DNA from 2 places in the Paenibacillus sp. YYML68 genome. Region 2 is predicted to be linked to the other one. Evidence: a T-box and tRNA genes for the amino acid it is inferred to sense, from the RefSeq annotation. Region 2 holds a T-box; the other holds one or more tRNA genes.
The links. The T-box of region 2 lies ahead of tyrS (tyrosine--tRNA ligase). A T-box ahead of a tRNA ligase gene usually reads a tRNA of that ligase, here a tRNA-Tyr.

Region 1: it encodes a tRNA-Tyr, which carries the amino acid that the T-box ahead of tyrS (tyrosine--tRNA ligase) is inferred to sense. The anticodon was not compared.

The regions. Positions count from the first base shown of each region.
Region 1 is NZ_BQYI01000001.1:4,273,758-4,277,685, forward strand. Features, by position in the region: gene PAE68_RS19065 (sulfite exporter TauE/SafE family protein) at 1-531, shown strand, start outside; gene PAE68_RS19070 (polysaccharide deacetylase family protein) at 598-1,734, shown strand; tRNA gene PAE68_RS19075 (tRNA-Leu) at 1,802-1,881, opposite strand; tRNA gene PAE68_RS19080 (tRNA-Arg) at 1,885-1,961, opposite strand; tRNA gene PAE68_RS19085 (tRNA-Leu) at 1,982-2,070, opposite strand; tRNA gene PAE68_RS19090 (tRNA-Cys) at 2,077-2,150, opposite strand; tRNA gene PAE68_RS19095 (tRNA-Gly) at 2,161-2,235, opposite strand; tRNA gene PAE68_RS19100 (tRNA-Gln) at 2,243-2,314, opposite strand; tRNA gene PAE68_RS19105 (tRNA-His) at 2,339-2,414, opposite strand; tRNA gene PAE68_RS19110 (tRNA-Trp) at 2,431-2,504, opposite strand; tRNA gene PAE68_RS19115 (tRNA-Tyr) at 2,513-2,598, opposite strand; tRNA gene PAE68_RS19120 (tRNA-Thr) at 2,608-2,683, opposite strand; tRNA gene PAE68_RS19125 (tRNA-Phe) at 2,691-2,766, opposite strand; tRNA gene PAE68_RS19130 (tRNA-Asp) at 2,816-2,892, opposite strand; tRNA gene PAE68_RS19135 (tRNA-Met) at 2,931-3,007, opposite strand; tRNA gene PAE68_RS19140 (tRNA-Val) at 3,017-3,092, opposite strand; tRNA gene PAE68_RS19145 (tRNA-Glu) at 3,097-3,171, opposite strand; tRNA gene PAE68_RS19150 (tRNA-Ser) at 3,182-3,269, opposite strand; tRNA gene PAE68_RS19155 (tRNA-Asn) at 3,273-3,348, opposite strand; rRNA gene PAE68_RS19160 (23S ribosomal RNA) at 3,453-3,928, opposite strand, start outside.
Region 2 is NZ_BQYI01000001.1:3,099,380-3,103,307, reverse strand. Features, by position in the region: gene PAE68_RS14075 (transglycosylase domain-containing protein) at 1-643, opposite strand, end outside; T-box leader at 869-1,128, shown strand; gene tyrS (tyrosine--tRNA ligase) at 1,198-2,457, shown strand; gene rpsD (30S ribosomal protein S4) at 2,652-3,251, opposite strand; gene PAE68_RS14060 (aminopeptidase) at 3,615-3,928, shown strand, end outside.

The sequences.
Region 1 (3,928 bases), 1.2 Mb from region 2:
ACGCACTTCATCGACGCCCAGTCGTTTCAGCTCGGCTTTGGCCTGTTCATGCTGTGTATGTCCATGTTGCTCATCTTCCGTGATCGAATCCCCCCGCTACGGGTCAACTGGAGCATCAAGCGCACATACGTTGACTCCAACGGTCATAAGCATGTGTACGGGTACAGCATTCCGACGGCGCTGTTACTCGGCTTTTTGGTTGGCGCCATCTCCGGCTTATTCGGTATCGGCGGCGGATCTCTTTTTGTACCGGCCATGGTGCTGCTCTATCGTTATCCTCCCCATATGGCAACAGCTACATCCATGTTTGTCATCCTGCTATCCTCCATTACGGGAACAGTGATGCACGCAAGCTTAGGCGAGGTCGATTACGGCATGGTTCTATACCTAGCCCCGACAGCCATTATTGGCGGCCTCCTGGGCGCCAAGATCGCGAGCAAGCTAAGCAGCACGAAGCTGCTATGGGTACTTCGAATTTCATTCCTGCTCATCGCTTGTAAAATGATATTTGAAGGTTCTGGACTCACCTAACCTCAAGCATAAATCTGCCCCCCTTACTCCAAACTAAGCACAACTACGAGCTAAGGGGGAATCCGTATGTCTTCTTACACAAGAGGCCTCCTCATATGGACCGGAGCGATCGGCATATTACTCAGCTCCTGTTCCTACAGTAATCATTCTTCTGTCCCGTCACCTGATTCACCGCCTTCAGCAAATAATTCTCCAGCAACTGAAGCAGCGGATTCTAGTCAAGAGGTATTAAACAAGGGTGAAGATCAAGAGCGGAAGCTTGCCATTGAGCCGAATGGACCGCCTCATCGCAAATTAACTGCACATGATTCTAATGTAAATGCAGCAACCCAGCCTCCAGCAGCCATACCTACACCGACTAAGCAGGAGGACGTTTCAACCACCCCAGTAGCTGAAGAAGCATCGCATTCTAAAGGCTCATCCGAAGCTCACGAGGCGGCAAAGAAGTCAACGAACAGCAAGCTCACAACAGCCACCAAAGCCAAACAGAAATCAGCTCAAGAGGCGGAGGCAGCCCGTAAAACAGCTGCTACTACGAATAAGCAGCTAAGCTTAGCGCAGCTCGTCCGTAAGTATCCTGCATTTATCAAGCTGCAAGGCTCATCGAACTCCAAGCAGGTTGCATTAACGTTTGACGATGCACCTGACCTTAAGTATACGGCACAAGTTCTAGATATTTTGAAAACCTACAAGGTCAAAGCGACCTTTTTCCTTCTCGGCAATCAAGCTGAAAAGTACCCACAGCTCGTCAAGCGCATGATAGACGAAGGTCATGTCATAGGGAACCACTCGTATTCTCATCAATTGTTTACGAAGCTGTCGGACGAAAGCTTTGCAGCTCAAGTGAATCAAACCGAGGATGTATTGTCGCCCATGATCGGCTACGCTCCTAAGCTCATTCGTCCACCCTATGGTGAAATAACAGAAAGTCAGCTGCTGTGGGCGAAGAACAATGGATACTTAGTTGTGAACTGGAATGTAGATTCATTGGATTGGAAGCAGCTTAAAGCGGAGCAAGTATCGGCTAACATATTGAAGCGCGTGAAATCTGGAGCTATCATATTACAGCACTCTGGAGGCGGCCCTAAGCAAGATCTGAGTGGCACGGTGAAAGCTTTGCCACGCATTATTGAAAAGCTGCAAGATGATGGCTATGAACTCGTGCCACTAACAAAGCTATTGGATGTTGCGAAGTCGAAGTAACAACAACTATATATGTCACTAATATTAAAAAGCTCATCAACGTTATTACGTTGATGAGCTTTTATAATGCCGGTAGAGGGACTTGAACCCCCACGGTTTCCCTCACGATTTTGAGTCGCGCGCGTCTGCCAGTTCCGCCATACCGGCTAGTGGCGTGCCCTAAGAGATTCGAACTCCTGACCTTTTGATTCGTAGTCAAACGCTCTATCCAGCTGAGCTAAGGGCACATATTATAATCAATTTGGAGTGGTGCCGAAGACCAGACTTGAACTGGTACGGTAGTCACCTACCGCAGGATTTTAAGTCCTGTGCGTCTGCCGATTCCGCCACTCCGGCAAAGAATGGAGGCGCCACCCAGACTCGAACTGGGGGTAAAGCTTTTGCAGAGCTCTGCCTTACCACTTGGCTATGGCGCCATGTCTAATATGGAGCGGAAGACGGGAATCGAACCCGCGACCCTCGCCTTGGCAAGGCGATGCTCTACCGCTGAGCCACTTCCGCATATAAACTGGGGATCTAGGATTCGAACCTAGGCATGACGGAGTCAAAGTCCGTTGCCTTACCGCTTGGCTAATCCCCATTATGGTACACTAGTAAGTAAGTATGGGGCGATCGAAGGGAATTGAACCCTCGAATGTCGGAGCCACAATCCGATGCGTTAGCCACTTCGCCACGACCGCCATAATACTATTTAATTGGCAGGGGCAGCAGGAATCGAACCCACACTAACGGTTTTGGAGACCGCTGTTCTACCCTTAAACTATGCCCCTAAAAAAAGTGGTGGAGGCTGATGGATTCGAACCACCGAACTCGTCAGAGAACAGATTTACAGTCTGCTGCGTTTGGCCACTTCGCTAAGCCTCCGTATGAAGCTGGTGCCGCCGAGAGGACTTGAACCCCCAACCTACTGATTACAAGTCAGTTGCTCTACCAATTGAGCTACAGCGGCATAATGGTGGTGGCTCGGGACGGAATCGAACCGCCGACACGAGGATTTTCAGTCCTCTGCTCTACCATCTGAGCTACCGAGCCGTACACTTGATACTAAAACATTTTTTACAAAAAGTAAAGAGTTAATTAATGGCGGAGCCGACGGGATTCGAACCCGCGGTCTCCTGCGTGACAGGCAGGCATGTTAGGCCTCTACACCACGGCTCCGCGATAATATACTTTCTGAATATTCATCCAGAGAAGTTTGGTTGCGGGGGCAGGATTTGAACCTGCGGCCTTCGGGTTATGAGCCCGACGAGCTACCGAGCTGCTCCACCCCGCGATATTAGTATGGTGGAGGCTGACGGGATCGAACCGCCGACCCTCTGCTTGTAAGGCAGATGCTCTCCCAGCTGAGCTAAGCCTCCATACTGGTGACCCGTAGGGGATTCGAACCCCTGTTACCTCCGTGAAAGGGAGGTGTCTTAACCCCTTGACCAACGGGCCTTACTTGCTACGGAGAGAGAGGGATTCGAACCCTCGAGACGCTTGTGACGCCTACACGATTTCCAATCGTGCTCCTTCGGCCACTCGGACACCTCTCCATATGGCTCCCCGAACAGGACTCGAACCTGTGACAACTCGATTAACAGTCGAGTGCTCTACCAACTGAGCTATCAGGGAACATTGTTTCAAGACTTGCGCCTTGAAAACTGGATACGAAACTAAGCACGCTGATGCTCATTATTAGCATTTGCTTACGAAGTACGTTTACTTCGTAAACGTTGTAGGATAAGCCCTCGACCGATTAGTATTCGTCAGCTACACACGTTACCGCGCTTACACCCCGAACCTATCAACCTCGTCGTCTACAAGGGGTCTTACGAATTGGGAAATCTCATCTTGAGGGGGGCTTCACGCTTAGATGCTTTCAGCGCTTATCCCGTCCGTACTTGGCTATCCAGCCGTGCTCCTGGCGGAACAACTGGTACACCAGCGGTACGTCCATCCCGGTCCTCTCGTACTAAGGACAGCTCCTCTCAAATTTCCTACGCCCGCGACAGATAGGGACCGAACTGTCTCACGACGTTCTGAACCCAGCTCGCGTACCGCTTTAATGGGCGAACAGCCCAACCCTTGGGACCTACTTCAGCCCCAGGATGCGATGAGCCGACATCGAGGTGCCAAACCTCCCCGTCGATGTGGACTCTTGGGGGAGATAAGCCTGTTATCCCCAGGGTAGCTTTTATCCGTTGAGCGATGG
Region 2 (3,928 bases):
ATGAGCCGTTGCCGTACGGAATTTTGTTGAGATAGGCAAGCAAAATTTCGTCCTTCGACATCATACGCTCGAGACGCAGCGACAGGAAGATCTCCTTCGCCTTACGGCTGTCCGCCTTCTCCAGCGACAGGAATACGCGTCTTGCCAGCTGCTGCGTAATCGTGCTGCCGCCAGTCTGCACATCCTGGTTGAGCACCTTCTGCACAACGGCACGTGCCGTACCCTTGAAGTCGATACCGGGATGGTTGTAGAAATTGTTATCCTCGATGGCGAATACGGCGTCGAGCACGACCTGAGGAATATCGCTAAGTCCAGCCAGACGCCGGTCCTCCTCGGTGCGTAGCTGTCCGACAATCGTATGATCGCGGAAATAGACGAAGCCGGTCAGCGCATCCTCGTTCATCTGCTTCAGCATCGTCTCCTTGTCGCGGATCGGATCGTCCTTCACAAGGGCGGTCACATAGCCGAACGCAGCTCCGCCTGCGAGAAAGCCGCAGATGATGCCGATAATGAACAGCCATTTGAACGTAATAAGCGTATACTTACCGATTTGCAGCGCTATTTTTTTTGCCTTGCTAGCCTTGGAGCTTCTCTTATGAGTGCTGCTTTGCTTGGTTGAGTTATCCTTATGATCCATGTCCATGTAAACAGGTTCCTCCTGATTGGCTAAACATTCCTAACTATTATAGCACAATGCGTCAAGCTGGACATGCTTCGACACTCCTGCTGTGCGGCAGGAGCTGGTAGGGCGGGAGACCGTCGCTATGAGCAGACAACGTTTGACAATCGAAGCAGCATTGTGGTTAAATGAGACGAGCGCATCCTCGGCATATCGTTCGAGCTTGATGCGGCTGGTAGGACGAATACGTGAAATGCTACGATGGACGCGCAGTAGAGTCAACGCATGCAGCTTGCAGAGAGTCGGTGGGAGGTGTGAACCGGTGCTGAGCTTGTCTCGAATTACAGTCCGGAGCAGCGGAGGGGAACGAAGGCGCACGGCTTAAGCCAGAGCGCAGTTTCAGTAGCTTCCGATCGGGTTGTTCCCGTTATCGATGTGAGTGAGAGCCGTCCCATGTGGACCGGCTTTAATTAGGGTGGTACCGCGAGCATAGCCTTCTCGTCCCTTTGTGGATGAGAGGGCTTTTTTTGTCATGTAGGGCGTGTACACCCGCTATATCATAGGAGGAGGAATAAGGAATGGAAACCAAATGGGAACAGCTTACCGTACAGCAGCAGGAGGAAGTAAACCGTCAGCTGGAGACGATCCGGCGCGGCGTCATTGAGATCGTACCGGAGGACGAGCTTCGGCAGAAGGTGATCGACTCCGTCGCAACAGGCACGCCGCTGAAGGTGAAGCTCGGGCTTGACCCGTCCGCACCAGACATTCATGTCGGTCATACGGTCGTGCTTCATAAGCTGCGTCAATTTCAGGAGCTTGGCCATCAGGTTCAGCTGATCATTGGCGACTTCACGGGCCGCATTGGTGATCCGACAGGCAAGTCGGAGACGCGTAAGCAGCTGACCGAGGACGATGTGAAGCGCAACGCCGAGACGTACCAGAAGCAGATTTACAAAATTTTGGACGAGAGCAAAACAGAGCTATACTTCAACTCGCAATGGCTCGGCCCGATGACGTTCGCTGACGTCGTACAACTGTCGGCGAAGGTTACGGTTGCTCGCATGCTGGAGCGTGACGACTTCTCGAAGCGTTACGGCTCGGGACTGCCGATTCATATCCACGAATTTTTCTACCCGCTCATGCAGGGTTACGATTCGGTCGCACTGAAGAGCGACATTGAGCTCGGAGGCACCGACCAGAAGTTCAACCTGCTGATGGGCCGCACGCTCCAGAAGGAATACGGTGTTCCGACGCAGGTCGCCATCATGAACCCGCTGCTGGAGGGACTGGACGGCGTCAACAAGATGTCGAAGAGTCTGGGCAACTACATCGGTATCGACGAGGCACCGAACGAAATATACGGCAAGTCGATGTCCGTTCCGGACGAGCTGATGCTCAAGTATTATGAGCTGGCTACGGACTTGAGCAATGATGAGCTTGCGCAGCTGCGCAGCGGCATCGAGGACGGAACTGTTCATCCCCGCGATGCGAAAATGCGTCTGGCGTACACGTTCGTGCGTATGTATCACGGTGAGCAGGCGGCCGAGGAGGCGCAGCAGCACTTCGTGACGGTGTTCCAGCAGCGTGCGCTCCCGACTGATATCGAGGAGGTCGTGCTTCCTCTGGACGCTCTTGAGAACGGCACCATTCGCGCCGCGAAGCTGCTAGTTACGCTCGGACTGCAAGCATCTGGCAGCGAGGCGCGCCGCAGCGTACAGCAGGGAGCGATGAAGGTGAACGAGGAGAAGGTCGATGATCCGAATGCCGAGCTAACGCTCGCGGACGGTGATATTGTGCAGGTAGGCAAGCGGAAGTTCGCCCGTATTAAGCTCGGCTAATCATCCGTTGAACTCGGATGAACAACATCAGGCGTCGGTCTGAAGGTTGGTAGGCCGAAGCAACGACAATAAGCCTTCCCGGCACCTCGCGAGAGCAGGTGTTACGGAAGGCTTATTGGTTTTGCCAGCTTGGCATCCAGCATCGATCCATCCACAAAAAAAACCGTTCCCGAGTCGGGAACGGTTCTTCGATATTAACGGCTGTAGAACTCGACGATTTGCTTCTCATCGATGTCTTGGGACAGCTCAGCACGCTCTGGCAGACGAACGAACTTGCCTTCCATTGCGCTCTCGTTGAATTCAACGTAGGACGGAATGTGGTGGCGGTTCGCCAGTGCTTCCTTGACAGCGGACAGGCTGCGGCTTCTTTCACGAAGACCGATGATGTCGCCGATGCTTACGAGGTAAGAAGGAATGTCAACCTTCTTGCCGTTGATTGTAACGTGACCGTGAGCGACGAGCTGACGCGCGCCTGCACGGGAGTTGGACAGACCAAGACGGTATACGAGGTTGTCCAGACGGCTCTCAAGCAGGAACATGAAGTTCTCACCCGCGATACCTTGCAGCTTGGAAGCTTTGTCGAACAGGTTGCGGAACTGCTTCTCGTTCAAGCCGTACATATGGCGAAGCTTCTGCTTCTCCTGAAGCTGTACACCGTAGCCGGACAGCTTCTTGCGTTGACCCGGGCCATGCTGACCTGGAGGGAAAGGACGTTTCAATTCTTTGCCAGTACCGCTCAGGGAAATGCCGAGGCGGCGGCTCAATTTAAATTTAGGACCTGTGTAACGTGCCATGTATGATGGGCTCCTTTGTCGTTAAAATAGAATGGGTGTGGTACTGCAACGTGTGGAGAAAGCGCCCGACTTTGCTTATGGCTTCCAGCTAGGAAAGCAACCGACAGGAAGAACCAGCCGCGGTCCTTATCGGCAACAAAATCTAATAGAGGGTGACACCGTCTTCCACCTGTAAGCACAACCGCCGCTATGGCGATAATGCTTATTCTCGACTTCTAATTCTATAAGATGAACAAGGGGTGTGTCAAGTGATTGCATCAAGTGATTTCCTGCGAGAGTGCTTTTGCAGGGCGGCTGCAGTTTGCTACAATAAATGAAAACGAAAATTGCCGCATGTCGGCTGTCAAAAAGGAGACGATAACGATGAATGATTCACGACTTGAGAAGCTGGCCTGCAACATCGTCCAATATTCCCTCGACGTACAGCCGGGCGAGAGCGTCATGATCGAGATGATCGGCTCGGAGCGAGAAATGGTCCGTTGTCTCGTCGACGAGGTCTACGCGCGCGGCGGCTATCCGTTCGTCGAGCTGCGCGATCCTTGTGTGCTTGCTTCCGTGCTGAGCGGGGCGACACAGGAGCAGGTGGAGCGATGGGCAGAGCTCGATCTTGCCCGTATGAAGGCAATGGATTGCTATGTGGCCATACGATCCGGGGATAATGCGAGCGAGCTGTCCGA